DNA from 3 places in the Enterobacter sp. WI-ESBL-E8 genome. Region 3 is predicted to be linked to each of the others. Evidence: predicted binding sites of a transcription regulator. Region 3 holds the regulator's gene; each other region holds the start of a gene.

Region 1 (10,604 bases), 2.8 Mb from region 3:
TCCTGACGGCGCTGATTGGCGGTCTGATCTTTATTTTCTCGACCTATTTCCTGCAGCTGTACTTCCCGGATATCTCTCGCTTCAAGGATCCGGATGCGTCTCAGCCGGAAATTATGCTCTATGTGGCGGGTAAAGCGTTCCAGGTTGGCGCGCTGATCTTCTCCACCATCACTGTACTGGCGTCCGGTATGGCTGCGCATGCAGGCGTTGCGCGTCTGATGTACGTCATGGGCCGTGATGGCGTATTCCCGAAAAGCTTCTTCGGCTACGTTCACCCAACGTGGCGCACGCCGGCGATGAACATCATCCTGGTCGGTGCAATTGCGCTTCTGGCGATTAACTTTGACCTGGTGATGGCAACAGCGCTGATTAACTTCGGTGCGCTGGTAGCGTTCACCTTTGTTAACCTGTCGGTTATCTCTCAGTTCTGGATCCGCGAAAAGCGTAACAAGACGCTGAAAGATCACTTCCAGTATCTGTTCCTGCCGATGTGCGGTGCCCTGACCGTGGGCGCGCTGTGGGTTAACCTGGAAGAGAGCTCTATGGTGCTTGGTCTGATTTGGGCGGCAATCGGCCTGGTTTACCTGGCCTGCGTCACGAAGAGCTTCCGTAACCCGGTTCCTCAGTACGAAGACGTTGCGTAATACTGTGTCGGGTGGCGGCTACGCCTTACCCGACCTACAAACCCCGTAGGGGACAAAAAAAAGCCGGAGACATCGCCTCCGGCTTTTTTATATTCATCACTCAGACTATCTCTTGCGCGTACTTGAATAACGCTTTCAGCAGCGCCTGCTTCTCTTCGTTCCCTTCGTATTGACCGTAAAGCATCTCCAGCTCCTGTGCGTAGTTGTGCAGATACTCTGGCGTAAACACGTTGCGACGATGCTGCAGCCAGCGTTCCTGCTCTGCTTCATCCAGCGTGCCGGGGTAGTTACGCGCGCGGTAATTAAACATCAGTTTTTCGATGCGTTTATCGGCGAAAGTGATATCCAGCGCCGGTAAGTTACGCGGCTCGGTTTGCAGCACGATATTCATGGCCGCGCGATCGGCATCGCTGAAGAACCCGTTGTACAGCTGGGCATCCACGTTTTCTGACGGCACGAACGGCTCGGCTTCGGCAAAGATGGCGACCACTTTCTCACGCACCTGCGGGTTTTCACGCAGTACTTTCAGGTTATCAAGGCAGTGCTGTCGGTTAATGCCCAGCCTGTCGGCATCTTCCGGGCGCAGCGTATTCGCCTGCGCCAGTACCGGGCATTTATTGATATGCACCAGTTTGACCGGCACCGCAGGCAGATCGCCGAGTTCATTTTTCGGGGTGTAAAGCCGCTCGCGCAGGGTATCGCTGTCGAGCTCCAGCAGCGGCGAAATGTCGCCGGCTAAATCCACCATGATGACCGCATTACGGTTGTCCGGATGCCACGCCAGCGGTGCGACCCAGCTGGTATTGCCGCGCCAGGCGCCAAACATGCCGGAAATATGCACCAGCGGCTTCATCTGCGGCACGTCAATCAGCGTGGTCAATTTCTGCTTGCTGCGGTGGCTCAGCAGATACTCAAACAGCCTTGGCTGCGCGCTTTTCACCAGCCTCGCCATGGCAATGGTGGCATAGACGTCCGCCATCGCGTCGTGGGCATTGCTGTGCTCTATACCGTTGGCGCGCGTCAGGTGCTCCAGCCGGAAGCTCGTCAGCCCTTCCTCATTTTCCGGCCAGTTGATGCCTTCAGGACGCAGGGCATAGCAGGCGCGCATGATGTCGAGTAAATCCCAGCGCGAATTGCGGTTCTGCCAGCTCCAGGCGTAGGGATCGTAGAAGTTGCGATAAAAGATGTTGCGCGTCACTTCGTCATCGAAACGGATGTTGTTGTAACCGACCACGCAGGTATGGGGGACGGTGAACAGATCGTGGATGCGGCGGGCGAACTCCGCCTCGCTAAGGCCTTTTTCCCGCGCTTCCTGCGGCGTGATCCCGGTGACCATGACCGCGCCCGGCTGCGGCAGGTAGTCATCAGCGGGCTTACAGTAGAAGACCTCAGGCTCGCCAATGATGTTGAATTCGTCGTCGGTGCGGATGGCGGCAAACTGCGCCGGTCGGTCCAGCGCCGGGTGAGTGCCAAAGGTTTCGTAGTCGTGGAACAAAAAAGTCGGGCGTGCGGCAGAGTCAGACACCAGTAATACCATCCTGTTAAAAAATGACGTGACTATGGTAAACGATCGCGCGGGCCAGACCGAATAAAAAGCACCGTTGTGACACAAATTTGCGCGGCAGCTTCAGCGGAAAATCTGCGTCCTGTCACATTTTTTTGCAATTAAGCCAGGTAACGACATCAGAACTCCCGTAAAAAGGTCATCGATTTTTAATGACCTGAGGATATACCGTTGAAACGCCGTCTGTTTATTGCTGTTTCTTTACTCGCTTCGAGTGTCTCATCTGCTTTTGCGGCCGAACCGCTGGATTTTTCGCCGCAGCCTCCGGCCATTCAGGCTGGCTCCTGGGTGCTGATGGATTACACGACTGGTCAGATCTTAACGGCGGGCAACGAACATCAACAACGTAATCCGGCGAGCCTGACCAAGCTGATGACGGGCTATGTGGTGGATCGGGCCATTGATAGCCATCGCATTACGCCGGACGACATTGTCACCGTAGGACGTGATGCCTGGGCAAAAGGCAACCCGGTTTTTGACGGTTCGTCGCTGATGTTCCTGAAAGAGGGCGATCGCGTCTCCGTGCGCGATCTGAGCCGCGGTCTGATTGTCGATTCCGGTAACGATGCCTGCGTGGCGCTGGCAGATCACGTGGCGGGCGGCCAGCCGCAGTTTGTGAAGATGATGAACGACTATGTGCAAAAGCTGAACCTGCGCGATACGCACTTTGAAACCGTCCACGGCCTGGACGCGCCGGGCCAGCACAGCTCTGCCTATGACCTGGCCGTACTCTCCCGGGCCATCATTCACGGCGAGCCTGAGTTTTACCATATGTACAGCGAAAAGAGCCTCACCTGGAATGGGATCACCCAGCAAAACCGCAACGGCCTGCTGTGGGATAAAACCATGAACGTGGACGGTCTTAAAACGGGGCATACCTCGGGGGCAGGCTTTAACCTGATTGCGTCCGCCGTTGACGGCCAGCGTCGCTTGATTGCGGTGGTAATGGGGGCGGACAGCCCGAAAGGGCGCGAGGACCAGGCCCGGAAACTCCTGCACTGGGGGCAGCAGAATTTCGATACGGTGCAGATCCTGCACAACGGTAAAAAAGTGGGGACAGAGCGTATCTGGTACGGCGATAAGGAGCAGGTGAAGCTGGGCACCGACCAGGACTTCTGGCTGGCCCTGCCGAAAGCGGAAGTGCCGAATATCAAAGCCAAATACGTGCTGGATAAAAAAGAGCTGGAAGCGCCAATTGCCGCGCATCAGCGGGTCGGTGAGATCCAGCTCTATGACCGCGACAAGGTGGTAGCCCACTGGCCGCTGGTGACGCTGGAAGCCGTTGATAAAGGCGGCCTGTTCTCCCGCATGAGCGACTATCTGCACCACACGCTTTAACTGCTGCTGAGCAGACTGGCAGGGTTGCGAGTCTGCTCACATAATAAACACTTCACGTTTGCCGATAGGCCACGATCCGCTTTATAGTGTATAAATATACAGTGATAAATGGAGGCAGCATGGACTACAGCATTAAGCAGCAACAGAAACGTAAGATTGCCGGTTTTCATTTGGTCGGGCCGTGGGAACACACGGTAAAACAGGGTTTTGAACAGCTGGTGATGTGGGTCGACGGGCGTCACATTGAGCCACTGGAGTGGGTTGCGGTCTACTACGATAACCCGGATGAGGTCCCGGCAGAAAAACTGCGCTGCGACACGGCCGTCACGGTACCGGATGATTTCGTTATCCCGGAAAACAGCGAAGGCGTCATGATGACGGAAATCGCGGCCGGGGATTATGCCGTGGCGACGGCGCGCGTGGAAAACTACGACTTCGCCACGCCTTGGTATCAGTTCTTTAATTCCCTCCTGCAGGACAATAAGTACCAGATGGCGCTTAAGCCCTGCTTCGAGCGCTATCTCAACGACGGCAATGCAGACGGCTTCTGGGATATCGAAATGTATATCGCAGTAGAGCATAAAAAGGTTTAAGCCTGCTAAATGAAGGGTTTTTCAGCCGGAAGCGATCCGCCCGGCTGAAAACACAGTACAATTGTGATTTGCCGTGTAGCTGGAGAGCGGGTGTGCGTCCCGACAAATCATTAACTCCTTTTGAAATTCGCTTGTACAAACACTACCGCGTGGTGCATGGATGTCGCATCGCGCTGGCGTTCGTGTTGACGTTTGTCCTGGTCCGCTTGCTGGATGTTCCGGAAGGGACGTGGCCGCTGATCACGCTGGTGGTGGTGATGGGGCCCATCTCGTTTTGGGGAAACGTTGTTCCGCGCGCCTTCGAGCGGATTGGCGGGACCGTTTTAGGCTCGGCGCTTGGGCTTATCGCCCTGAAGCTGGAGCTTATATCGTTTCCAGTTATGCTGGCATGGTGCGGTGCCGCTATGTTCCTGTGCGGCTGGCTGGCATTGGGCAAAAGACCGTATCAGGCGCTGCTGATTGGGATTACTCTCGCGGTGGTGGTTGGTGCGCCCGCCGGAGATATGACCACCGCGCTGTGGCGAAGCGGGGATGTCATTCTGGGGTCACTGCTGGCCATGCTCTTTACCGGTATCTGGCCGCAGCGTGCTTTTCTGCACTGGCGCATTCAGATGGCCAACTACGTTACCGCGTTTAACCGCGTCTATCAGGCCGGTTTTTCTCCCAACCTGGTTGAGCGTCCCCGGCTGGAAAAGCATCTGCAAACGATCCTCAACGACGTGGTTAAAATGCGCGGCCTGATCACCCCCGCCAGCAAAGAAACCCATATTCAGAAAGCAATTTTCGAAGCCATCCAGACGGTAAGCCGCAACCTGGTCTGCATGCTTGAACTGCAGATCAACGCGCACTGGGCCTCGCGCCCCAGCCATCTGCTGATGCTTAACGCGCAGACCCTCAAAGAGACCCAGCAGATGACGCAGCAAACGCTGTTGACCATCGCACACGCGCTCTATGAAGGTAACCCGCAGCCGATACTGGCGAACAGCGAGCGGCTGAATGAGATCGTTGCGGAGCTGAAGCAGTTAATCAATGAACGCCAGGGCGATAACGTGGCAGAAACGCCTATTCACGGCTATGTCTGGCTGAGTATGGAACTGGCGCGTCAGCTTGAGCTGCTATCGCATCTTATTTGCCGGGCGCTGCGCAAATAAAAGGCGTATGTGACGCCTGCTGCTTCGATTCAGCAGCAATTGGGGTTATGATAGATTTAAACGATATACTCATTGTCATTCGCAGCCGCTGTCTGTTACAACGGTTGCCTTAACGAATCCGAATCTCACATTATCAGGGGTGTAAAAATGGAAACTACCAAGCCTTCGTTCCAGGATGTTCTGGAATTCGTCCGCCTGTTCCGCCGCAAAAACAAACTGCAGCGTGAAATCCAGGACGTTGAGAAGAAGATCCGTGACAACCAGAAGCGTGTTCTGCTGCTCGACAACCTGAGCGACTACATCAAGCCAGGAATGAGCGTTGAAGCTATTCAGGGCATCATCGCCAGCATGAAGAGCGACTATGAAGACCGCGTTGATGACTACATCATCAAAAACGCTGAGCTGTCCAAAGAGCGTCGTGACATCTCTAAGAAGCTGAAAGTGATGGGCGAAATCAAGAACGGCGAAGCAAAAAGCGAATAATCGCAGCGAATAGTGAAAAAGGCTCTCTGGTGACAGAGAGCCTTTTTTTATGATTCAGAACGCGGCTGTAGCTGATAAATCCAGGCATTAACCTGTTTGCCTTCGAGGGTGGTTACCGTGACCTCAACCCGATCGTAGCCGTCTTCAAATTCATCGAGCATTTGCCAGTGTGCGGCAAGGTTATCAGAGATAAACAGATAGCCTTCGACGCGGGGCCCGTCAGGGTGGAGCACAATCCCCGGGAAGTCTGCCGCAGCGCCCCAGCCTCGTTCGTAAAACGTGCCGGATACGAAGCCGGCCAGCCATTCACCGCCAATGTTTTCAAGAATATGCGCATTAGAGTGGCCCGGACGCAGCGTGCCGTAGACAAACAGAGCGTTCATTTTCCCTCACCCGCAAAGCAAAAAGCCTGCTTTAAAAGCAGGCTTTTTAAATTTGGCTCCTCTGACTGGACTCGAACCAGTGACATACGGATTAACAGTCCGCCGTTCTACCGACTGAACTACAGAGGAATCGTTGTGGAGGCTTATCTTAGCGGCGAAAAAAGTTTTGTCAAACCTGATCTTAGAGAAAATCGACCGATTGCTGATTCTGTCGTCAGTTTGTTGTAAATCCACACATCTTTTTCTGGAAAATACTTTGCAGGATGAGCATTTGTCCCCCATCATTTGAAATGGAGTTTCAACTTTTCTCTCTAAGGTCCATTTTGAACGTCACTGCCTCCTTACGCCAGGCGATAACGCGCACGCCATGGTATGCAAAACGTAAAAGCTATCGTGTTCTGTTCTGGCGTGAAATCACCCCTCTTGCTGTGCCTATCTTTCTGGAAAATACCTGCGTTCTGCTGATGGGGGTTCTGAGTACCTTCCTGGTGAGCTGGCTGGGGAAAGAGGCGATGGCCGGGGTCGGGCTGGCGGACAGCTTTAATATGGTGGTGATCTCGTTCTTTGCCGCCATAGACCTCGGGACGACGGTGGTGGTGGCCTTTAGCCTCGGCAAGCTTGACCCCAAGCGCGCGCGCGAGGCGGCCCGTCAGTCGCTGATGATCATGACCATTTTTTCGATCGTTCTGGCGGCGGTGATCCACTATTTCGGTAAAGAGATTATCGACTTTGTCGCCGGGGAAGCCACTAATGAGGTTAAAGACCTGGCGCTGACCTACCTGGAAATGACCGTCTTAAGCTATCCGGCGGCGGCCATTGCGCTGATTGGCAGCGGTGCGCTCCGCGGGGCGGGCAACACCAAAATCCCGCTGCTGATCAACGGCGGGATGAATATCCTGAATATCATCATCAGCAGCGTCCTGATCTACGGCGTGTTCTCCTGGGAAGGGCTGGGGTTCGTCGGTGCCGGACTGGGGTTAACCATTTCACGCTATATCGGCGCGGTGGCCATCATCGGGGTGCTGATGGCGGGGATCACGCCTTCGCTGCGCCTTACGCTGAAAAGCTATTTCCGCCCCTTTAATTTCGCCATTATCTGGGAAGTGATGGGGATCGGCATTCCCGCGAGTATTGAATCGGTGCTGTTTAACGGCGGGAAGCTGCTCACGCAGATGTTTGTCGCCGGGATGGGGACCGACGTTATCGCCGGTAACTTCATCGCCTTTTCCATCGCCTCGCTGATTAACCTGCCGGGTAACGCGCTGGGTTCGGCCTCGACCATCATCACGGGTAAGCGGCTCGGGAAAGGGCAAATAGGGCAGGCGGAGCGGCAGCTGCGGCACGTGTTCTGGCTATCAACCATTGGGCTGACCCTGATCGCCTGGGGCACCGCGCCGTTTGCCGGGCTGATGGCCTCGTTCTATACCCACGAAGATGATGTTAAAGAGGTCGTTAAGATCCTCATCTGGCTCAACGCGGCCTTTATGCCCATCTGGGCGGCCTCATGGGTTCTGCCCGCCGGGCTGAAAGGCGCGCGCGATGCCCGCTTTGCGATGTGGGTATCAATGCTCGGCATGTGGGGTTGTCGCGTTGTCGCGGGGTATACGCTCGGGGTGATGCTCGGATGGGGCGTTATCGGCGTCTGGCTGGGGATGTTCCTTGACTGGGCCGTGCGGGGCGCGCTGTTCTACTGGCGTATGGTCAGCGGGCGCTGGCTGTGGAAATATCCGCGGAAAAATGCCTGACAATTGCGCGAAATGGAGAATTATTCGGCAAACGATCGGAAATATGCATTCTGCCTTTGACATCATGGGGGAGCATCGATAATATGCGCCCCGTTCACACGATTCCTCTGTAGTTCAGTCGGTAGAACGGCGGACTGTTAATCCGTATGTCACTGGTTCGAGTCCAGTCAGAGGAGCCAAATTTGAAAAGCCTGCTTTTAAAGCAGGCTTTTTGCTTTTCTGCGGCGGGTAAAATTGTCGGGTGGCGGCTTCGCCTTACCCGACCTACAGGACATGTAGGCCCGGTAAGCGAAGCGCCACCAGGCACCAGACCGCACGAAATTACACACGAATCGGCGCCGTCGCCTCCTCGAGCCACGCACGCGCTTCACTATTCACCAGCGGCAACAGCGCCTCACGTACCTGCCGGTGATACGCATCCAGCCACTTTTTCTCCTGCTCGCTCAATAGATGCAGCTCAACCTGAGTTAAGTCGACAGGGATCAGCGTCAGCGAGGCAAATCTACAAAACCCCGGACGGCTCTCCACAATCTCCACCTGGTTTTCAATGCGAATACCGTGGCTATCGCCCAGATAATATCCCGGCTCGATAGTCATGATATTGCCCGCCACCAGCGGCCACGGGTTGACCTTTTTGGCAATACGATGCGGGTTTTCATGGATCAAAAGCTGATGCCCCACGCCGTGCCCCGTACCGTGATCGTAATCCAGCCCCATCTCCCACAGCGGACGACGCGCAAAAGCGTCCAGCTGATGCCCCTGAGTTCCGGAAGGAAACTGCAGGGTAATGAGTGATAGGAAACCTCTCAGCACGGCGGTGTAGTGCAGGCGCTGCTGCGGATCGACCTGACCCCATGCCAGCGTGCGCGTGGCATCGGTGGTGCCATTAGCATACTGACCTCCGGAATCGTTCAGGTAAAAATGGTCATGGCCGATAGGCTTGTTGCTGGCCTCGCTGGAATGGTAATGGCACATCGCCGCATTGCTGGAGGAGGCGGAGATAGTGGCAAAACTCTGCTCGATAAACCCCGGCTGCTGTTTGCGGAACGCGAGCTGCTGCGCCTGCGCGTCCAGCTCAGTCAGCGGTTGTCCTGCCGCCTCGCGCAGCGGCACTTCACGGCTTAGCCAGGCGAGGAAGTTGACCCACGCGGCACCGTCCTGGTGATGACACTCGCGGTAACCCGCAAGTTCGACCGAGTTTTTAGTTGCCTTCATCAGGGTAATAGGGTCGGTCCGCCAGACAATTTCTCCCCGTGGTTCAATGGCGAAGCGCAGGGCTACCGGCGCGGAGTCGGCATCCACCATCACCCGCTTACCTTCAGCAATCTGCTGGCAACGTTCGATAAAGGCGTCCTGCGGCGCAATGGTGAACGCACTGCGCACCGCGTCTGGCAGGGCGCTGAGCTTGTTGTCGTTAACAAACCACTCAACGTGACCGTCACGGCCAAGCAGGACAAAGGAGAGCGGGACCGGGCTGTAAGGGATATCCGCGCCCCGCACGTTCAGGAGCCAGGCGATGTTATCCGGCAGGGTAACGGCCAGATAATCGGCATTGTTCGCCGCCAGCACGGCGGCAGCGCGCTGGCGTTTGTCTGCGCTGCTTTCGCCGCTCAGCTCAACCGGCATTTCACGAATCAGCCCCGCCGGCGCGGCAGGGCGGTCAGTCCACAGGGTATCAAAAGGAGACTGACTCAGTGGCACCAGCTCGCACGGTGTGGTGGAGAGCTGCTCAAACTCCGAATGGGTCATCAGCAGCGCCTCAAAGCCGATGCGTGTCCCTACCTCAACGTTTTCCGCCAGCCATTGCGCCAGCGGCTCGTTATGCAGGTGGTGGATCTCAACCTCATCCGTATTGACCTGCACGCGCGCCTGAACCTGATAGCGGCCATCGACGAACAGCAGCGCTCTATCCTGCAGCACCAGCGCCACGCCGGCCGAACCGTCAAAGCCCGTCAGCCAGGCCAGCTTTTCGTCGTAGGACGCGCAGTATTCGCTCTGCCAGGCATCGGCGCGCGGGACGATCATCCCGTCGAGGTTATTGGCTTCAAGCCACTGGCGCAGGGCAGAGAGCGGTGATGTGCTGTACATTCTTTATCCTTATCGTGATTAGCGGAACGGCGGCTCGTTAAAGGTGCGCAGCTTGCGGGAATGCAGCTTGTCGCCTTCCGCCCGCAGCAGGTCGATGGCGCGAATGCCAATTTGCAGATGCTCTGAGATAGCCCCCTCATAGAAGCGGTTGGCCTGGCCCGGCAGCTTAATTTCGCCGTGCAGCGGCTTATCGGAGACGCACAGCAGCGTGCCGTAGGGGACGCGGAAGCGATAGCCCTGCGCGGCGATGGTGGCGCTCTCCATATCAATCGCCACCGCGCGGCTCAGGTTGAACCGCAGCGCGGAGGCGGAGTAGCGCAGCTCCCAGTTGCGGTCATCCGTCGTGACGACCGTACCGGTGCGCAGGCGCTGTTTAACCTCTTCACCCGGCATGCCACTGACCTCTTTGGTGGCGTCATACAGCGCGCGCTGCACTTCGGCGATGCTCGGGATTGGGATATCCGGCGGCAGTACGGCGTCAAGCACGTGGTCGTCGCGCAGGTAGGCGTGGGCGAGAACGTAATCGCCAATCAGCTGACTTTCGCGCAGGCCGCCGCAGTGGCCAATCATCAGCCACACGTCCGGGCGCAGTACCGCCAGATGGTCGCAGATGGT
Region 2 (10,604 bases), 4.4 Mb from region 3:
GCGAAACGTCTGGGCTTCGAGCTGAAAGACTGTATCGCCTTTGGTGACGGCATGAACGACGCCGAAATGCTTTCGATGGCGGGCAAAGGCTGCATTATGGAGAATGCGCACCAGCGCCTGAAAGACCTGCACCCGGAGCTGGAAGTGATCGGCACCAACGGCGAAAACGCGGTACCGAAATATCTGCGCAAGCTGTTCCTTGAATAATCTTCATTTGGTTATATATTGCTCAGTTGTCAACTGAAGAGTTCGCTACAATGCCTGTCCTTCTTTCTGAGAGACAAGCATTGTGGCGCTACTCATTATCACCACTATCCTGTGGGCCTTCTCCTTTAGCCTGATTGGCGAATACCTTGCCGGTTCGGTCGACAGCTACTTCTCGGTGCTGATGCGCGTGGGGCTGGCAGCGCTGGTGTTCCTGCCGTTTCTGCGTACGCGCGGGCAATCGTTGAAAACGATCGTGCTGTATATGCTGGTGGGGGCGATGCAGCTCGGCATCATGTATCTGTTTAGCTTCCGGGCTTACGTCTACCTGTCCGTCTCTGAATTCCTGCTGTTCACCGTGCTTACGCCGCTCTATATCACGTTGATCTACGATTTGCTCAGCAAGCGCCGCCTGCGCTGGGGATATCTTTTAAGTGCGGCGCTGGCGGTGCTTGGGGCGGCGATTATTCGCTATGACAAGGTAAGCGATCACTTCTGGACTGGGCTGATGTTCGTCCAGCTCGCCAATATCAGCTTCGCCATCGGCATGGTGGGATACAAACGGCTGATGGAGACCCGTCCGATGCCGCAGCACAACGCGTTCGCCTGGTTCTATATGGGGGCCGCGATTGTCGCGGTGGTGGCGTGGTTTATGCTCGGCAACCCGCAAAAACTGCCGACTACCACCGTGCAGTGGAGCGTTCTGGTCTGGCTGGGCGTGGTGGCTTCCGGGCTGGGATACTTCATGTGGAACTACGGCGCTACGCAGGTAGACGCCGGTACGCTGGGGATCATGAACAACGTGCATGTCCCGGCAGGACTACTAGTCAACCTCGCCATCTGGCAGCAACAGCCGCACTGGCCGAGCTTCATTATTGGGGGAACGGTGATCCTGGCTTCGCTGTGGGTCCATCGACGCTGGGTCGCTCCGCGCTCCGCACAAACGGAAGATGGTCGCACGCGTGGTTCCGCGCTGAGCGAATAAACGCCTCCGTAATCGGCTGACGCTGCTCGCCATCGCGCACGGCGGCGTACAGCCTGCTCCACAGTCCTTCACCCAGGGTTTTGGTGACCACCAGACCCTGGCGTTCAAAACTCTCCACCACCCAGTGCGGCAATGCCGCGATGCCCATTCTTGCCGCCACCATCTGAATCAACAGCAGGGTGTTATCCACGCTTTTCAGCTGCGGGCTAATGCCTGCCGGCTGCAGGAAGTGACGCCAGATATCCAGACGACTGCGCTGAACCGGGTAAATCAGCAGCGTTTCTGTCGCCAGATCTTCCGGCGTGATGCGCGTTTTAGCTGCCAGCGGATGGTCCGGCGCCAGCACCAGGCGCACTTCATAATCAAACATCGGCGAATAGTGCAGGCCGCTGCGCGGCAGTATGTCGGAGGTCATGACCAGATCCAGCTCGCCCTGCTGGAGCGAGGGCTGCGGGTCGAACGTCACGCCGGATTTAAAGTCCATCTCTACCTGCGGCCACTTCTGGCGGAAGTTCTCAAGCGCGGGGGTCAGCCATTGAATACAGCTGTGGCATTCAATGGCGATACGCAGCTTGGTCTGCTGCGGTTCGTTACACGCCTGCAGCGCGCTGGCGATCTGCGGCAGCACCTGATTCGCCAGCTGCAGCAGGATCTCGCCCTGAGGCGTAAAGCGCAGCGGCTGGCTCTTACGCACAAAAAGACGAAATCCAAGGCGCTGTTCCAGATCGCTGAACTGGTGAGAAAGGGCGGACTGGGTCTGGTGCAGCGTGGCTGCCGCCGCCGCGAGCGAGCCGCAGTTCCGCAACGCTTGTAGCGTTTTCAGGTGTTTTATCTCGATCATGAAAGTCCTTCACTTCGCCATGAACATTTTGCGCTTGAGGAATATACAGTACCTGCCAATTATAGATGTGTAAACATCTGGACGTCTAAATAACGAATTTCACAAGGGGCATACCATGACAATCCGCAATCACACTCTCGGTTTCCCTCGCGTTGGCCTGCGTCGCGAGCTGAAAAAAGCGCAAGAAAGCTACTGGGCGGGTAACGCCACCCGTGAAGAACTGCTGGCGGTGGGACGCGAGCTGCGCGCCCGTCACTGGGATCAGCAAAAACAGGCGGGCATTGACCTGCTGCCGGTGGGCGATTTCGCCTGGTACGACCATGTTCTGACGACCAGCCTGCTGCTTGGCAACGTGCCGGCTCGTCATCAGAACAAAGATGGATCGGTAGATATCGATACCCTGTTCCGCATCGGCCGTGGCCGTGCGCCGACGGGTGAGCCAGCGGCAGCGGCGGAAATGACCAAGTGGTTTAACACCAACTATCACTATATGGTGCCGGAATTCGTAAAAGGCCAGCAGTTCAGGCTGACCTGGACGCAGCTTCTGGATGAAGTGGACGAAGCGCTGGCGCTGGGCCACCAGGTGAAACCGGTGCTGCTTGGGCCGGTAACGTACCTGTGGCTGGGTAAAGTGAAGGGCGAGCAGTTTGACCGACTCAGCCTGCTGAAGGATATTCTGCCGGTCTACAAACAGGTGCTGATTGAGCTGGGCAAGCGCGGCATTCAGTGGGTGCAAATCGACGAACCCGCGCTGGTGCTTGAACTGCCGCAGGCGTGGCTCGATGCCTTCAAACCGGCGTATGACGCGCTTACCGGTCAGGTAAAACTCCTGCTGACCACCTATTTCGATGGCGTGACGCCGAACCTGAAGACCATTACCGCGCTGCCGGTTCAGGGCCTGCACGTTGACCTCGTACACGGTAAAGACGATGTCGCGGAGCTGCACAAGCGGCTGCCTGCGGACTGGCTGCTCTCCGCTGGTCTGATCAACGGCCGTAACGTCTGGCGCGCCGATCTCACCGAGAAATATGCCCAGATTAAGGACATCGTCGGTAAGCGTGAGCTTTGGGTAGCATCTTCCTGTTCGCTGCTGCACAGCCCGATCGATCTGAGCGTGGAAACGCGTCTGGATGCCGAAGTAAAAAGCTGGTTTGCCTTCGCGCTGCAAAAATGTGAAGAGCTGGCCCTGCTGCGCGACGCGCTCAACAGCGGCGACACGGCGGCGATTTCCGAATGGAGCGCACCGATTCAGGCGCGCCGTCATTCGGCTCGCGTGCATAACCCGGCGGTGGAAAAACGCCTGGCGGCCATCACCGCCCAGGACAGCCAGCGTCAGAGCGCGTATGAGGTGCGCGCCGAAGCGCAGCGCGCCCGCTTCAACCTGCCCGCGTGGCCGACCACTACAATTGGTTCCTTCCCGCAGACCACCGAGATCCGCGGCCTGCGTCTGGACTTCAAAAAGGGCAATCTGGATGCGAATCACTACCGCACCGGTATCGCTGAACACATCAAACAGGCGATTATCGAGCAGGAACGTCTGGGTCTGGACGTGCTGGTGCACGGTGAGGCCGAGCGTAACGACATGGTGGAATACTTCGGTGAACATCTGGACGGTTTCGTATTTACCCAGAACGGCTGGGTGCAGAGCTACGGCTCCCGCTGCGTGAAGCCACCGGTGGTTATCGGTGACGTCAGCCGCCCGGAAGCGATCACCGTGGAGTGGGCGAAATACGCGCAGTCCCTGACGGACAAGCCGGTGAAAGGAATGCTCACCGGTCCGGTAACGATTCTTTGCTGGTCTTTCCCGCGTGAAGACGTGACCCGTGAAACCATCGCGAAGCAAATTGCGCTGGCGCTGCGTGACGAAGTGGCGGATCTCGAAGCCGCAGGCATTGGCATCATCCAGATTGACGAACCGGCGCTGCGCGAAGGCTTGCCGCTGCGTCGCAGCGACTGGGATGCGTATTTACAGTGGGGCGTGGAAGCGTTCCGCATCAACGCCGCGGTCGCGAAGGACGACACGCAGATCCACACCCACATGTGTTACTGCGAATTTAACGACATCATGGATTCGATTGCCGCGCTGGACGCTGACGTGATCACCATCGAGACCTCGCGTTCAGACATGGAGCTGCTGGAGTCGTTTGAAGAGTTCGACTATCCGAATGAGATTGGGCCGGGCGTGTACGACATTCACTCCCCGAACGTGCCGAGCGTGGAGTGGATTGAAGCCCTGCTGAAAAAAGCGGCTCAGCGCATTCCAGCAGAGCGCCTGTGGGTAAACCCGGACTGCGGACTGAAAACCCGCGGCTGGCCGGAAACCCGCGCGGCGCTGGCCAACATGGTGAAGGCGGCGCAGAACTTGCGTCAGGCGTAACGGATCTGCATTGCCGGGTGGCACCCGGCCTACCTGAAGGCCCGGTAAGGCGTAACTGCCACCGGGCTTTTTTTACGCTTTTTCCCCGCCGTACTGGCTAAACCACGCCAGCATCCGCTGCCAGCCATCTTTGGCTGATTCCGCGTGATAGCTCGGACGATAATCGGCGTTAAACGCATGTCCGGCATCCGGGTACACCACAATCTCCGCCTTCGCATTGGCCGCGCGGAGCGCATGGCGCATGGTCTCTACCGAATCCAGCGAAATACCGGTGTCCTGACCGCCGTACAGCCCTAACACCGGGGCATTTAACTCAGTGGCGATATCCACGGGATGTTTCGGTGAATTCAGCGTCTTTTCACCCACCAGTTTGCCGTACCAGGCGACAGCGGCTTTGAGCTGCGGGTTATGTGCGGCATACAGCCAGCTAATGCGACCGCCCCAGCAGAAACCGGTGACCAGCAGACGGTGTGGATCGCCCCCGTTGCGCGCCGCCCAGCTGGCAACGTGGTCGAGATCGGCCAGCACCTGTGCGTCAGGAACCTTGCTGACCAGGTTGCTGAGCAGCGTGGGAATATCGCTGTAGTCGTTCGGATCGCCCTGACGGAAGTAGAGCTCTGGAGCAACGGCCAGATACCCTTCCAGCGCCAGCCGGCGGCAGAGGTCGCGAATGTGTTCGTGAACGCCAAAAATCTCCTGAATCACAATCACGATGGGCAGCGGGCCGTCTGCCGATTTTGGCCGTGCGTGATAAGCAGGCATATTCTCCCCCTGCGAGGGAATGGAGGTCTCACCCGCCGTAATTTCCGCTTCTGGCGTCGACACGATGGTTGAAGCATGTGGGGCCGCAGCAGGTGCAAAACCGGTTTTTTCAGTCATGGCATTCTCCGTACCAATGAGTTAGCGCAAAGGTAAATATAGACACCAGGTTAACAACTCACAGTGCCTTAAACGGTCTATCTTTTGTGCAGCACATGACGATATAACTTGTTAATGTGATGTAAATCACTTTTTTATGGAAATTTAATGCAATCATTTTCATTCATGGTGAGTTGCGTCACGAAATTATCCTTACTGCTTCTGTAAAGTACCGTTTTACTTCTTCTGACTAACCGACCCACAGAGGAGTCACCTATGTCTAAGTCTGATGTTTTTCATCTCGGCCTCACCAAAAACGATTTACAAGGGGCTACGCTCGCAATCGTCCCTGGCGACCCTGAGCGTGTGGAAAAGATCGCCGCGCTGATGGATAAGCCGGTCAAGCTGGCAGCCCATCGCGAATTCACCACCTGGCGTGCAGAGCTGGATGGTAAAGCCGTGATCGTGTGTTCTACCGGTATCGGTGGACCGTCTACTTCAATTGCTGTTGAAGAACTGGCGCAACTGGGCATTCGTACTTTCCTGCGTATCGGTACCACCGGCGCTATTCAGCCGCACATCAACGTGGGCGACGTGCTGGTCACGACCGCGTCCGTACGTCTGGACGGAGCAAGCCTGCACTTTGCGCCGATGGAATTCCCGGCAGTAGCAGACTTTGAATGTACTACTGCGCTGGTTGAAGCCGCGAAATCCGTGGGCGCGACTACCCACGTGGGCGTAACCGCCTCTTCCGATACCTTCTACCCGGGCCAGGAGCGTTACGACACCTTCTCCGGCCGCGTCGTTAGCCGTTTCAAAGGCTCAATGGAAGAGTGGCAGTCCATGGGCGTGATGAACTACGAAATGGAATCTGCAACGCTGCTGACCATGTGCGCAAGCCAGGGTCTGCGTGCCGGTATGGTGGCGGGCGTTATCGTCAACCGTACCCAGCAGGAAATCCCGAACGCCGAAACCATGAAGCAGACTGAAAGTCATGCGGTGAAAATCGTGGTTGAAGCCGCGCGTCGCCTGATCTAGTCCTCTCCTTTCGAAATCAAAGGCCGACACGTTCGGCCTTTGTTTTTTTGCGTAGCGCCTCGCAGGAAAACCCTTTCAAACTGGACGTTTATACAGCACAATCCTATTTTGTGCGGGTAATACGTTGATGCAGGGGGCATTGTGGATATCTCAGTCCTGGTATATGCGGTGATTGCGCTGGCGGGTGTGGCAATAGGCTGGCTCATTTCCAGCTATCAGCATGCGCAGCAGAAGGCCGATCAATTGGCAGAGCGCGAAGAGATAGTCGCCGATTTAAGCGCGGCAAAGCAGCAGCTTGCGCTGAGCGAACACTGGCGTGATGAGTGTGAGCTGCTCAACAACGAGCTGCGTAATCTGCGCGATATCAACACCTCGCTGGAGGCCGATCTCCGCGAAGTGACCACCCGCCTTGAATCCACGCAACTGCATGCGGAAGACAAAATCCGCCAGATGATCAACAGCGAGCAGCGCCTCAGCGAACAGTTTGAGAACCTCGCCAACCGTATTTTCGAGCACAGCAACCGTCGCGTTGACGAACAGAACCGCCAGAGTCTGAACAGCCTGCTGACGCCGCTGCGCGAACAGCTGGACGGTTTTCGCCGCCAGGTGCAGGACAGCTTTGGTCAGGAAGCCCGCGAGCGCCACACGCTGGCGCATGAGATTCGCAATCTTCAGCAACTGAATGCGCAAATGGCGCAGGAAGCGGTCAACCTGACCCGTGCCCTTAAAGGTGATAACAAAACCCAGGGCAATTGGGGAGAAGTGGTACTGACCCGCGTACTGGAAGCCTCTGGCCTGCGGGAAGGCTATGAATACGAAACGCAGGTGAGTATCGAAAACGATGCCCGCTCGCGTATGCAGCCGGATGTAATAGTGCGGCTGCCGCAGGGTAAAGATGTGGTGATTGACGCCAAAATGACGCTGGTGGCGTATGAGCGCTACTTTAATGCGGAAGATGACTATACGCGTGAGTCTGCCCTGCAGGAGCACATTGCCTCGGTGCGTAACCACATTCGCCTGCTCGGCAGAAAAGATTATCAGCAACTGCCAGGCCTGCGCTCGCTGGACTATGTTCTGATGTTTATCCCGGTTGAGCCCGCGTTTCTGCTGGCACTCGACAGACAGCCTGAGCTGATCACCGAAGCGCTCAAAAACAACATTATGCTGGTCAGCCCTACCACGCTGCTGGTGGCCTTGCGCACTATTGCCAACCTCTGGCGCTATGAGCACCAGAGCCGCAACGCGCAGCAGATTGCCGAACGCGCCAGCAAGCTGTACGACAAAATGCGCCTCTTCGTGGACGACATGTCTTCGGTCGGGCAGAGCCTGGACCGTGCGCAGGATAACTACCGTCAGGCGATGAAAAAACTCGCCTCCGGCCGTGGCAATCTTCTGGTGCAGGCAGAAGCATTCCGCAGCCTGGGAGTAGAGGTTAAACGCGAGATTAATCCGGAATTGGTCGAACAGGCCATCGCCCAGGACGAAGAGTTTCGCCTGCGTGAAGGTGCGGACGAACAAAAGACAAACAGTGAAGACAACACCTTAGCGGCGGATTTATCACTCGAAGAGCCTCCCGCGCGTTTCTTTCGCGGTGGTTGAAACGTAGGGCAATTGCGCCCAATCTGTTACACTTCACGAACATTTTACTGATAAGCAGGCTCTGAGATGGTTGACGATTCACAAGACACAACGCACTTTGGCTTTCAGACTGTCGCCAAAGCGCAGAAAGCTGACATGGTGGCCCACGTATTTCATTCCGTGGCGGCGAAGTACGATGTGATGAATGACCTGATGTCGTTCGGTATTCATCGCTTGTGGAAGCGCTTCACCATTGACTGTAGCGGCGTGCGTCGTGGACAAACTGTGCTGGACTTAGCCGGCGGTACGGGCGATTTAACCGCGAAATTCTCCCGTCTGGTGGGCGAAACCGGTCGGGTTGTTCTCGCAGATATCAATGACTCCATGCTGAAAATGGGACGCGAAAAGCTGCGTAACATCGGCGTGGTGGGGAATGTGGAATATGTGCAGGCAAACGCCGAAGCGCTGCCGTTCCCGGACAACACCTTCGACTGCATCACTATCTCCTTCGGTCTGCGTAACGTTACCGATAAAGAAAAAGCGCTGCGTTCCATGTATCGCGTGCTGAAGCCGGGTGGACGCCTGCTGGTGCTCGAGTTCTCTAAACCCATTATTGAGCCGCTGAGCAAAGCTTACGACGCCTATTCCTTCCACGTGCTGCCGCGCATCGGCGAGCTGGTGGCCAACGACGCGGAAAGCTATCGCTATCTGGCGGAGTCTATCCGTATGCACCCGGATCAGGACACATTAAAAGCCATGATGCAGGACGCGGAATTTGAGAACGTTGAATATTTCAACCTGACGGCGGGTGTCGTCGCGCTGCATCGCGGTTACAAATTCTGAGTGGAGGTGTCCCGTGCCCTTTAAACCCTTAGTCTCCGCAGGCATCGAGAATGTACTGAACGCTTTTCTGTATCGCGCTCCGGCGCTGAAAGCCGCACGTCAGCGGCTGAGCGGGAAGGTATTACGTATTGTTTTAAAAGAGTTCTCGACGCCGCTTGTGCTGGTCTTCAGCGAGCGCCAGCTTGACGTTCTGGGGGAGTGGGAAGGTGAAGCCGACTGCTCGGTCATCACTCACATGAGCGTGCTGCCAAAACTGCGCGATCGCCAGCAATTAACGGCGCTTATCCGCAGCGGTGAGCTGGAAGTGGAAGGCGATATCCAGGTCGTGCAGAACTTCGTTGCGCTCACCGATCTGGCTGAGTTTGACCCGGCAGAACTGCTCGCACCCTTTATCGGCGACATTGCCGCCGAGGGCATCGGGAAAGTCCTTCATGGCGGCGCATCCTTCGCGCGCAAAAGCTTTCAACGTCAGCAACGCTATGCGGCGGAAGTGCTGACGGAGGAGTGGCGAATGGCGCCCGGATCGCTGGAAGTTGCGTGGTTTGCGGAAGAAACCGCTGCTGTTGAACGTGCGGTTGATGCGTTAACCAAACGGCTGGAAAAACTGGAGGGCAAATGACGCCTGGTGAAATTCGGCGCCTCTATTTCATTATTCGCACCTTTTTGAGCTACGGGCTCGACGAGCTTATCCCCAAAATGCGTATCACGCTGCCGCTTCGTATCTGGCGGCGGATGCTGTTCTGGATGCCCAATCGTCATAAAGGTCAGCCGCTGGGCGAGCGTCTGCGCCTGGCGCTGCAGGAGCTGGGGCCGGTGTGGATTAAGTTCGGGCAGATGCTCTCGACCCGTCGCGATCTCTTCCCGCCTCTGATTGCTGATGAGCTCGCGATGCTGCAGGATCGCGTCGCACCGTTTGACGGCGCGCGCGCGAAAAAGCAAATTGAAGAGGCGATGGGAAATATTCCCGTCGAGACCTGGTTTGACGATTTCGACATTCAGCCACTGGCGTCGGCCTCTATCGCGCAGGTGCACACCGCGCGTCTGAAAGAAAACGGCAAAGAAGTCGTTATTAAAGTCATTCGTCCGGACATCCTGCCCGTCATCAAAGCAGACATGAAGCTGATTTATCGTCTGGCGCGCTGGGTGCCGCGTCTGCTGCCGGACGGGCGCCGTCTGCGTCCGATGGAAGTGGTGCGGGAATATGAAAAAACGCTGATTGACGAGCTTAACCTCCTGCGCGAGTCGGCAAACGCCATTCAGCTGCGTCGCAACTTTGAAAACAGCCCGATGCTTTATGTACCTGAAGTCTATTCTGACTACTGCAGCCAGAACATGATGGTAATGGAGCGCATCTACGGTATTCCCGTCTCCGATGTGGTGGCCCTGGAAAAACAGGGAACGAACATGAAGCTGTTGGCCGAACGTGGCGTACAGGTCTTCTTTACCCAGGTATTCCGCGACAGCTTCTTCCACGCGGACATGCACCCGGGCAATATCTTCGTGAGCTACGAGCACCCTGAAGATCCGAAGTATATTGGTATCGACTGCGGGATTGTGGGGTCGCTGAATAAAGAAGATAAACGCTATCTGGCTGAGAACTTCATCGCTTTCTTCAACCGCGACTACCGTAAGGTGGCCGAGCTGCACGTCGATTCCGGCTGGGTGCCGCCGGACACCAACGTCGAAGAATTCGAGTTTGCGATCCGAACCGTTTGCGAACCGATTTTTGAAAAACCGCTGGCGGAAATCTCCTTCGGGCACGTGCTGTTAAACCTGTTCAACACCGCTCGCCGCTTTAATATGGAAGTCCAGCCGCAGCTAGTTTTACTTCAGAAAACATTACTTTACGTTGAGGGTGTAGGCCGACAGCTCTATCCTCA
Region 3 (10,604 bases):
ACGGGTTCGCGCTCAGCAGCCAGAAGGTAATGGCGTAGCGCTGCAGCGTTTCGCGCGCACCGGCCGCCAGCAGCTGCAGGGTGCGGGAGCGTGACGGATTGATATGCAGCTCGTCATTCGTGACGGTGATCAGCCCCTGACGACGCAGTTCTTCCGTCAGTTTGTCCAGCTCGCCCGCCAGCTCATCTTTGCTCCAGCGCAGGAACAGCTCCGCTTTCAGCATCGGGTAGAGCGTATCAACGTGACGCAACAGCTCCTGACGCGAGATGCGGCGATGCTGGGTGATGATGGCCGCCATGAGCGACGGCAGCATCAGCATATGGGTGATGTTGTTGCGGTAGTACGTCATCAGCACTGCCTGCTCGCGCGGCAGAATGATGATGTCGCCGATCGTGTCTTTTTCAACTTCAAACTTGTTCATCTGCAGCGCGTGATCGATAAGCTCACTGGCGGTCGCAGAAGGCACGGTTGAATCAACCGAATACGGCACGTTGCGCATCATATCCAGATAGCAATCCAGCTGTTCCGTCAGCTGTTCACGGGTCAGCGAGCGCTGGCGCGAAGCCAGAAGCGCCGTACAGCACAGGTTCATGGCGTTAGCCGCCCCGGCGTTGTTAATGCGCACCATCAGCTCGGACGCAATGCCGTTCACCGTTGGCGTCAGCCAGGCCGGACGGATCGCTTCGATAGGATCGATGGACTCGCGCCACTCCGGAACGTGATGGTTCAGATACGTCATCAGCGGCATCGGCTCGCCAAAGTTCACGTAGCCCTGGCCCAGGTTGCGTAACTTGCTCAGGCCGCGCAGCATCTGCGGCAGGCTCTCTTTCTCTTTGGTCGCGCCGCGCAGCTCTTTGGCGTAAGTGCCCACCTCCATCACGTGCTCATAGCCAATGTAGATTGGCACCAGCGTGATGGGACGGGTTCCTCCGCGCAGCATGGCCTGAATGGTCATCGACAGCGTGCCGGTCTTAGGATCGAGCAGACGTCCGGTACGGGAACGACCGCCCTCCACGAAGTACTCCACGGAATAGCCGCGGCTGAACAGCTCGCCCAGATACTCGCGGAACACGGTGGAGTAGAGCTTGTTGCCCTTGAAGGTACGCCGGATAAAGAAGGCGCCCAGGCGGCGGAAAATCGGACCTGCTGGCCAGAAATTCAGGTTGATACCGGCAGCGATGTGCGGCGGTACCAGCCCCTGGTGATAGAGGACATAGGAAAGAAGCAGGTAGTCCATGTGGCTGCGGTGGCAGGGAACATAGACAATTTCATGGCCATCGTGCGCCAGCTGGCGTACGCGCTCGGCATTATGAACGTTGATGCCCTGGTAGAGGCGGTTCCAGGTAAAGCCGAGAATACGATCGGAAAGGCGGATCATCTCGTAAGAGAAGTTCGCTGCAATCTCTTCCATTAGCGCAATGGCGTTCTGCTGAGCTTTCTCATGCGAAATTTTCTTGCTGCGCGCTTCGTCTTCAACGGCGCGGGCAATCGCTTTGGAGGCCAGCAGCTTGTTGAACAGGTCCTGACGCGCCGGGAGGCGAGGCCCTACGGCCGCCAGGCGCTGACGGGCGAAGTGCATACGCGCCACGCGCGCCAGTTTTTGCGCGATGATCTTGTCGGTGCCGTGCTCGTCCGCCATGCGGCGCAGCGAAACGGAAGGCGAGAAGCGCACAAAGCTGTCGCGTCCCAGCCAGGAGACCGCGAAGAACTTCTGGATGCCGTTAAGCATGCGCAGCGGTGGATTCTCTTCACCTTTTTCACGGCCTGGACGGCGACCAAACATCACCGATACCGGCACCATCTGCACATCCAGATCAGGATTGCTGCGGTGCAGGTCGAGATAGTCGTGGAACAGCTTGATGGACTCTTCTTTTGGCGTGTAATAGGTAAACACGCGAGGTCCGCCGTGAATGAACACGTAGCGCGGTAGTAGGGTGCCGTCAACTTCCAGTGGTTCAAGCGGATCAGGTAGGTCATGCGCCAGACACTGGGCGCGAAGCGTCAGTAAGTCTGCCTTCGAGTTATAAGGCAAAACGTACATAATAGGACGCGACGTATCGAGCCCCAATTCCAGCGCGGGTTCTGCTGGGATAGACTTGCTTTTTACCAGGATGCTTAATGGTAAATTAAGTAATTTGTAGTAAATTCGTGGCCAGCCGGACATAAACGATGTAAAGCCTCTGGTTAATAATGCAATTGCGCCGCAAGGATAACAGAAAGCGCGCAAAATTTCTGTTGTTACCCGTCATACTTCAGGCTGTAGCGAAACGCGCTACAGCTATAGTTACTGACGCTATTTCCAATAAAAGGTTCTTTTAATGGCCAATAATACCACTGGGTTAACCCGAATCATCAAAGCCGCCGGCTATTCCTGGAAAGGTTTCCGCGCCGCATGGATCAATGAAGCCGCTTTTCGCCAGGAGGGCGTCGCCGCTATCATCACGGTGATTATCGCCTGTTTCCTTGATGTTGATGCAATAACACGTGTTCTTCTGATCGGCTCCGTGCTTCTGGTGATGATAGTGGAAATTCTTAATAGCGCTATTGAGGCTGTTGTTGACCGTATCGGCTCTGATTTCCACGAACTCTCTGGCCGGGCAAAAGACATGGGCTCTGCTGCCGTGCTGCTGGCGATTATCACTGCCGTTATCACCTGGGTCACGCTGCTTTGGTCACATTTCCGATGAGCCTCGAGGAATAATTAAGTCCCTGGTTTTTTGTGCAGTTTTTGGTTCCAAAATCGCCTTTGACTGTATATACTCACAGCATAACTGTATATACACCCAGGGGGCGGAATGAAAGCGTTAACGACCAGGCAGCAAGAGGTGTTTGATCTCATCCGGGATCATATCGGCCAGACGGGTATGCCACCCACGCGTGCGGAAATCGCGCAGCGTCTGGGCTTCCGTTCTCCGAATGCTGCCGAAGAACACCTGAAAGCGCTGGCACGTAAGGGCGTGATTGAGATTGTTTCGGGCGCGTCACGTGGTATCCGCCTGCTGGTGGAAGAAGAGACGGGCATTCCGCTGGTGGGGCGCGTTGCTGCGGGTGAGCCTTTACTGGCACAGCAGCATATTGAAGGCCACTATCAGGTCGATCCAGCCATGTTCAAACCGAGCGCTGATTTCCTGCTGCGTGTAAGCGGTATGTCGATGAAAGACATCGGTATTCTTGACGGCGATCTGCTTGCGGTTCACAAAACGCAGGATGTGCGCAACGGCCAGGTCGTGGTCGCACGCATCGATGACGAAGTCACCGTCAAGCGCCTTAAAAAGCAGGGTAACACCGTCCAGCTGTTGCCTGAAAACAACGAGTTCTCCCCGATTGTGGTGGATCTCCGTGAACATAACTTCTCTATCGAAGGACTGGCGGTTGGGGTTATTCGCAACGGTGAATGGCTTTAATCTCTTCCTGACAGGCTACGGCTCCGCTGTAGCCTGATTCATTTTCTGCTCCCGGTATTTTTCATGTCACTGCTGACGGCATCCGATAAGGCATTGTGGCGTCTTGCTCTGCCAATGATTTTCTCCAATATCACCGTGCCCTTGCTGGGTCTGGTCGATACTGCCGTTATTGGTCATCTTGATTCGCCTGTTTATCTTGGCGGCGTGGCGATTGGCGCGACGGCAACCAGCTTCCTGTTTATGCTGCTGCTCTTTTTGCGCATGAGCACCACCGGACTGACCGCACAGGCTTATGGCGCAAAAGATCCGCTGCGTCTGGCTCGCGCGCTGGTGCAGCCGCTGATACTTGCGCTTGGCGCGGGGGCGTTAATCGTTTTACTGCGCGCTCCCCTGATTGACCTTGCGCTTCATATCGTTGGCGGCAGCGAAGCGGTACTGGAGCAGGCGCGACGTTTTCTTGAAATCCGCTGGCTCAGCGCGCCCGCCTCGCTGGCTAACCTGGTTCTGCTGGGCTGGCTCCTGGGCGTACAGTACGCCCGTGCACCGGTGATTTTGCTGGTAGTGGGTAACCTTCTCAACATCGTGCTGGATATCTGGCTGGTGATGGGTCTGCATATGAACGTGCAGGGTGCGGCACTGGCGACCGCGATTGCAGAATACGGAACCTTTATTATTGGTTTGTGGATGGTCTGGCGCGTTCTGGCGATGCGCGGGATCTCCCTTGCGCTGCTTAAAACCGCCTGGCGCGGGAATATCCGTAAGCTGCTGGCGCTCAACCGTGACATCATGCTGCGCTCGCTGCTTCTTCAGCTCTGTTTCGGCGCGCTGACGGTTTTCGGGGCCCGGCTGGGGCCCGAAATCGTCGCGGTCAACGCGGTATTGATGACGCTTCTGACCTTTACCGCCTACGCGCTGGACGGCTTTGCCTATGCGGTTGAAGCGCATTCTGGGCAGGCGTATGGCGCGCGCGAAAGCGGGCAGCTACAGGATGTCTGGCGGGCAGCCTGCCGTCAGTCGGGACTGGTCGCGCTGGCGTTTGGTCTGGTTTATGCCTGTTTTGGCGAGCAGATTGTGGCGTTACTCACCTCTCTTTCTTCACTGCGCGAGCTGGCGGGCCATTACCTTATCTGGCAGGTGATTTTACCGGTGGTCGGCGTCTGGTGTTATCTCCTGGACGGCATGTTTATCGGTGCGACGCGCGGAGCCGAAATGCGTAACAGCATGGCTGTCGCGGCGGCCGGATTTGGCCTGACGCTGTTGACGCTACCGTGGCTTGGCAACCACGGTTTATGGCTGGCCCTTGCCGTCTTCCTCTCGCTGCGGGGGTTATCGCTGGCTTTTATCTGGCGGCGCCACTGGCGGGACAATACCTGGTTCCCCTCGCGTCACGATATATCGTGACGGTTAAAGATTCCGAATATGAAACCAACAGCCGAATCCTTAACTACAATAATTATCACGTCCAGCAGAAAAGAACGTAACGGACGTTACGACCCGACGCTTAACTAAGAGGACACGATGATGAATAAAGACGAAATCGGCGGCAACTGGAAGCAGTTCAAAGGTAAAGCGAAAGAACAGTGGGGTAAGCTGACTGATGACGATATGACCGTCATTGAAGGTAAACGCGATCAGCTTGTCGGTAAAATTCAGGAACGTTACGGCTACGCGAAAGATCAGGCGGAAAACGAAGTCAAAGACTGGGAAACCCGTAACGACTACCGCTGGTAACGCTGAATAACCCACGAGGCGGCTCTAAGCCGCCTTTTCTTTTGTCGCTAACGCGGCTTTTTCTTCACGAGTATAGAGTGGTCATGCTGGCACGCGTCCTGATGACGACAGGCTTCCACTTCAACGCACGCTGAACACAGCCCGTGCGCTTCAATCACGTTATGACGCAGGGCAAAGCCCATTTTAGCGGCCAGCGAATGCATAATGTCTTCCACGCCTTCCGCGCCTTCTTCTTTCACAACCCCACAGCGATCACAGATAAACATCGCCGATGTATGCGTTGGCTGATCGAACAGATGGCACAGCACATAGCTGTTTGTGGACTCTACTTTATGCACGAATCCTTGTTCCAGCAGGAAATCCAGCGCGCGGTAGACCGTCGGCGGTTTCGCCTGCGGCTCGCTTTCGCGGAGCAGGTCGAGCAGATCGTAGGCGCTGATTGCACCCTGCTGCAGGCTCATCAGACGTAATACTTCAAGGCGCTGCGGAGTCAGGCGCACATTGCGTTGCGCGCACAGCTTTTCGGCCTGCGCTAACAGCTCTTTTGTGGACTTATCCATGTAGCACCCCGGATGTTATAGGACGGAAAACCCTCACTTTATCATGTTCTGGTAAAAACACCGAGATCCGCCAGTCTGTGCTATACCTGACCCATCGCAAACCGGGAAATAAACAATGAAAAGACCTGACTGTATTCGGCACTGGCGCGACGTTGAAGGTGCGGATGATTCGACCTATCCAGGGAGTGATGAGCTGTTTTCTATCGGTGCACCGCTGGCTCGCAGGCTCGGGCTCGGGCGCATTGGCATTCATCATGAACGGTTGCCGCCGGGACGCAGGACGTCTTATCCCCATGCGGAAAGCGACGAAGAAGAGTTTATCTACGTGCTCGAAGGCTACCCGGAGGCCTGGATTAATGGCTATTTGTGGAAGCTTGAACCGGGCGACAGCGTGGGGTTCCCCGCCGGAACCGGTATCTGCCATACCTTTATCAACAACACGGATGAAGAGGTTCGGCTACTGGTCGTTGGCGAGGCCAACAAGAAGCACAACCGCATCTACTACCCGCTCAACCCCGTGTATGCCGCCACGCGTGAAGATCGCTGGGTCGACCATCCTCCACAGTTTTTTGGACCGCACGATGGAAAACCTGGGAAAAAATAATTTCCTCTTCTATAAATATTGAGGGCCGTCACAAAATATAACAGGCCGTAAGGGAATTTTACTTAGGGAAAGAAATAGCGGGTCTTTTACTACTTATTCACAGCAATAGTTCGTTCCTGTTTGGGTGATAACAGACAGGGGTTATTTCATAACAGACTATAACGGGCATCCTGTGAAAAAAAATTTTAAATTTTCGGTGGTGAGTATCGCTGTCTCCTTGTTTATGGCAAATCAGGCGGGAGCAGCCAATACCTGGACAGAATCACGTAGCGACGCAATGGGTGGCACTGGCGTTGCCTCTGGCAGCTATGGCAGTGGGGCGTTAATCAACCCCGCGCTGCTGGCAAAGGCAAAACCGGACGATGATGTGACGGTTATCTTGCCTTCGGTCGGCGCGCAGATCACAGATAAAGACAATCTTCAGGATGAGATTGATAATATCAACGACAAAATTAACCACTATAAAGACGTGGTGGATAATCTTACGCCGATTGAAATTATCACCAATCCGCTGGGTTCTATTAACCAGTTCCAGGGCGCGGCAAAAGATCTTGCCGACGAGCTGGACTATCTCAAGGGCAAAACCGCACGCGCGACGGCAGGGGCTGGCATTGCAGTGAGTATCCCTAACGACGTGCTCTCCGTGGCCTTTATGGCGAAAGGCTACGCCCATGGTCGGGTAAGCTCGTCTATCGATCAACAGGACATTGATTATCTGCGCGGTATTCAAAAAAGCGATGCGGTAGCGGCCGGTGTCGCGCTGGATGCTGCCCTGAACGGCACGGATCAAATCACCAAAAACCTCAACTCTACGGCTTCTGGCCGGGCGGCAATTGTGTCCGACTACGGCGTTGCCGTTGCGCGCCAGTTCGATCTCGGCGGTGTCCCGGTATCCGTGGGCGTGACGCCAAAACTGCAAAAAACCTGGGTCTATAACTACACCACCTCAATCTACGATTACGACAGTAATAAGTGGAACGATAGCCGCTACCGTACAGACGATACGGGCTTTAACGTTGATGCCGGTATTGCGGCTGATTTCGGCGAAAACTGGACGGTTGGCGTGAGCGGACAAAACCTGATGTCGCGTGATATCGACACCAAAGATATCCGTATCCGCAACGGGCGTACCGGGGAAGTGGTGAGCTATAAAGATACCTACCAGATCCGTCCGCTGGTGACCGCCGGGGCCGCCTGGCACAACGATCTGGTGACGCTGACTGCCGATGGCGATCTGACGGAAACCAAAGGCTTCAAGAGCGAAGATAACTCACAGTACGTTGGCGTCGGTGCCGAGGTTACGCCGCTGAGCTGGCTGGCCGTGCGTGCGGGTTATCGCGCGGACGTGAAGGGTAACGACAGCAATGTCTTTACCGGCGGTGTCGGTTTCGCGCCGTTTAGCACCGTTCACGTTGACCTGATGGGGCTGTACGGCGAAGACGAAACCTGGGGCGCAGGGGCTCAACTGAGCATGACGTTCTAAAGTCCACCGGAGGCGCTGCGCCTCCGGCTTTTCTTTGTGCTATAGTAGCGCCCCTTTTCCACCAGATGCTTAAAACTTCGCCATGTCGTCAGAATTACAGACTGCTTTTCCCGCACACCGTTTTTCCATTGCGCCGATGCTCGACTGGACGGACAGACACTGCCGCTACTTCCTGCGTCAGCTCTCCCGCCACACGCTGCTGTACACCGAAATGGTGACCACGGGCGCAATCATCCACGGGAAGGGCGACTACCTGGCCTATAGCGAAGAAGAGCATCCGGTTGCCCTGCAGCTGGGCGGCAGCGATCCGGCCGCGCTGGCGCAGTGTGCGAAGCTGGCAGAAGCGCGCGGCTACGACGAGATCAACCTTAATGTGGGTTGTCCGTCCGACCGCGTGCAAAACGGCATGTTCGGTGCTTGCCTGATGGGGAACGCGCAGCTGGTGGCGGACTGTATCAAGGCGATGCGCGACGTGGTCTCCATTCCGGTGACGGTTAAAACCCGCATCGGCATTGACGACCAGGACAGCTACGAATTCCTGTGCGATTTTATCAATACGGTTTCCGGCAAGGGTGAATGCGAGATGTTTATCATCCACGCGCGTAAAGCCTGGCTTTCTGGCCTGAGCCCGAAAGAGAACCGTGAAATTCCGCCGCTGGATTACCCTCGCGTGTACCAGCTGAAGCGTGATTTCCCGCATCTGACGATGTCGATTAACGGCGGCATCAAATCGCTGGAAGAGGCCAACGCGCATCTGGCGCATATGGATGGCGTCATGGTCGGGCGCGAGGCGTACCAAAACCCGGGCATTCTGGCGACGGTCGATCGCGAAATCTTTGGCGTTGAAGGGGCAGACAGCGATCCGGTTGCGGTGGTGAGAGCGATGTACCCGTACATCGAACGCGAGTTGAGTAACGGTACGTATCTCGGCCATATCACACGCCATATGCTCGGCCTGTTCCAGGGGATCCCCGGGGCGCGCCAGTGGCGTCGCTATCTCAGCGAAAACGCACACAAGGCCGGGGCCGATATTGAGGTGCTGGAGCACGCGCTGCATCTGGTCGCGGATAAACGATAAGTTACGCTAAAAAGTCGTCAAATTCACCACGCCCTGCGAATTCTCGCGGGGCGTTTTGCTTTAAGAACAGCATGTTAGCTTTGGCATGAATTTTGTAATGCTTACTGCATTATTCGGGAACTCGTGGGAGAGCACCATGCTGGAACTACTTTTTGTGATTGGCTTTTTTGTCATGCTGCTAGCGACGGGCGTTTCGCTGCTCGGCATTCTGGCGGCTATCGTTGTGGCGACGGTGGTTATGTTTATTGGCGGATTATTTGCCCTGACGATCAAACTGCTGCCGTGGTTACTGCTGGCCATTGCGGTGGTGTGGGTGATTCGGGCGATTAAAGCGCCAAAAGTGCCCAGTTATCAGCGCAATAACCGCTTTCGTTACTAAGGTATTGAGGGGTTCGTCACATACTTGTAACTTTTCCGGCGGCGGGGCTTAGAACAGAATAGGATTTGCTTATCGAATCTGTCACTATGGCTGTCGTTAAAGAATTCATCGAGCTGTACCCTACATACAGCCGAACTAAAAAAAGAAAGGGCTTCCCACGGGAAGCCCAATTTCTTTTTGGGGATCAGGGAATCAACAGGCTCGACCCCTGCGTTGCCCGGCTCTCCAGTACCTCATGCGCGCGCTGCGCATCGGTTAGCGCGTATTTCTGCGCGTCTGCCACATCCACTTTTATGACCCCGCTGGCGATCAGCGAGAACAGCTCGTTGCTGGCTTCCTCAAGTTCTTCCCGGCTGGTGATATAACCCTGCAGGGAAGGGCGCGTCACGTACAGCGAGCCTTTCTGGTTCAGGATCCCGAGATTGACGCCGGTCACGGCGCCTGAGGCATTCCCGAAACTTACCATCAGCCCTCGACGCTGCAGACAGTCTAGCGACGCTTCCCAGGTGTCTTTCCCTACCGAGTCATACACGACGCGGACTTTTTTGCCGTTAGTGATCTCTTTCAGCCGTTCAACAATGCTCTCTTCACGGTAGTTAATCACCTGCCAGGCGCCCGCCTGCAGCGCGCGCTGCGCTTTTTGCGCATTGCCCACGGTACCGATCAGCTTCGCGCCCAGCGCTTTTGCCCACTGACAGGCGATAAGCCCGACGCCACCCGCCGCGGCGTGAAACAGGAACTGCTCGTCGGGTTTAATTTCATAGGTTTTGCGCAGCAGGTAGTAAACGGTCAAACCCTTCAGGAACGAGGCCGCCGCCTGCTCAAAGGAGATGGCGTTGGGCAGCAGGGCGGCCTTATCCGCCGGGACGTTGTGGACGGAGCTGTAAGCGCCCAGCGCAGATTGCGCATACACCACGCGATCGCCTTCTTTAATATGCTTAACCGCGCTGCCCACGTTGATGACGATACCGGCCGCCTCGGTACCCAGCCCGCTCGGCATTGACGGAGGCGGGTAGAGGCCGCCGCGAATATAGGTGTCGATGTAGTTTATACCGATGGCTTTGTTTTCAACCTGAACTTCATTTTCGCCAGGCGCGGCAGGGGTGAACTCCACCGCTTTCAGTACGTCTGGCCCACCGTGTTTCTGGAATTCAATGCGCGTTGCCATGCTCCCTCCGTAAGAAAAATATGGTAATCTTTCGACCCACTTCTTTATCTCGGTAACTCCATTCACTATGGCAGGAAACAAACCCTTCAACAAACAGACTGAACCTCGCGAGCGTGATTTCCAGGTCGCAGGGTTAAAAGTCCCGCCGCACTCGATTGAAGCGGAACAGTCGGTGTTGGGCGGTTTAATGCTGGATA

Evidence for each region. Region 3 encodes LexA, which represses DNA repair genes until DNA is damaged. Its sites were predicted from a motif close to TNCTGTATGTACATACAGNA; they were not measured.
Region 1: a site for LexA is predicted at 3,631-3,650, ahead of sbmC (DNA gyrase inhibitor SbmC). Genes of this name have one in related genera too.
Region 2: a site for LexA is predicted at 6,382-6,401, ahead of rmuC (DNA recombination protein RmuC). Genes of this name have one in related genera too.

The regions. Positions count from the first base shown of each region.
Region 1 covers NZ_JBRWXJ010000001.1:3,150,095-3,160,698, reverse strand. Annotated here, with positions in the region: gene plaP (putrescine/proton symporter PlaP) at 1-644, shown strand, start outside; gene sbcB (exodeoxyribonuclease I) at 745-2,181, opposite strand; gene dacD (serine-type D-Ala-D-Ala carboxypeptidase DacD) at 2,380-3,546, shown strand; gene sbmC (DNA gyrase inhibitor SbmC) at 3,666-4,139, shown strand; gene ACWHWP_RS15045 (FUSC family protein) at 4,232-5,290, shown strand; gene ACWHWP_RS15040 (DUF496 family protein) at 5,438-5,773, shown strand; gene ACWHWP_RS15035 (gamma-glutamylcyclotransferase family protein) at 5,821-6,156, opposite strand; tRNA gene ACWHWP_RS15030 (tRNA-Asn) at 6,210-6,285, opposite strand; gene emmdR (multidrug efflux MATE transporter EmmdR) at 6,447-7,901, shown strand; tRNA gene ACWHWP_RS15020 (tRNA-Asn) at 8,005-8,080, shown strand; gene ACWHWP_RS15015 (aminopeptidase P family protein) at 8,223-9,989, opposite strand; gene ACWHWP_RS15010 (AMP nucleosidase) at 10,008-10,604, opposite strand, start outside.
Region 2 covers NZ_JBRWXJ010000001.1:4,764,802-4,775,405, reverse strand. Annotated here, with positions in the region: gene yigL (sugar/pyridoxal phosphate phosphatase YigL) at 1-207, shown strand, start outside; gene ACWHWP_RS22775 (carboxylate/amino acid/amine transporter) at 290-1,189, shown strand; gene metR (HTH-type transcriptional regulator MetR) at 1,077-2,030, opposite strand; gene metE (5-methyltetrahydropteroyltriglutamate--homocysteine S-methyltransferase) at 2,146-4,407, shown strand; gene ACWHWP_RS22760 (dienelactone hydrolase family protein) at 4,480-5,286, opposite strand; gene udp (uridine phosphorylase) at 5,542-6,303, shown strand; gene rmuC (DNA recombination protein RmuC) at 6,445-7,902, shown strand; gene ubiE (bifunctional demethylmenaquinone methyltransferase/2-methoxy-6-polyprenyl-1,4-benzoquinol methylase UbiE) at 7,969-8,724, shown strand; gene ubiJ (ubiquinone biosynthesis protein UbiJ) at 8,738-9,343, shown strand; gene ubiB (ubiquinone biosynthesis regulatory protein kinase UbiB) at 9,340-10,604, shown strand, end outside.
Region 3 covers NZ_JBRWXJ010000001.1:378,284-388,887, forward strand. Annotated here, with positions in the region: gene plsB (glycerol-3-phosphate 1-O-acyltransferase PlsB) at 1-2,164, opposite strand, end outside; gene ACWHWP_RS01805 (diacylglycerol kinase) at 2,319-2,687, shown strand; gene lexA (transcriptional repressor LexA) at 2,796-3,404, shown strand; gene dinF (MATE family efflux transporter DinF) at 3,468-4,805, shown strand; gene ACWHWP_RS01820 (CsbD family protein) at 4,926-5,135, shown strand; gene zur (zinc uptake transcriptional repressor Zur) at 5,183-5,695, opposite strand; gene ACWHWP_RS01830 (cupin domain-containing protein) at 5,811-6,299, shown strand; gene traF (conjugal transfer protein TraF) at 6,472-7,782, shown strand; gene dusA (tRNA dihydrouridine(20/20a) synthase DusA) at 7,865-8,860, shown strand; gene pspG (envelope stress response protein PspG) at 8,997-9,239, shown strand; gene ACWHWP_RS01850 (quinone oxidoreductase) at 9,424-10,407, opposite strand; gene dnaB (replicative DNA helicase) at 10,475-10,604, shown strand, end outside.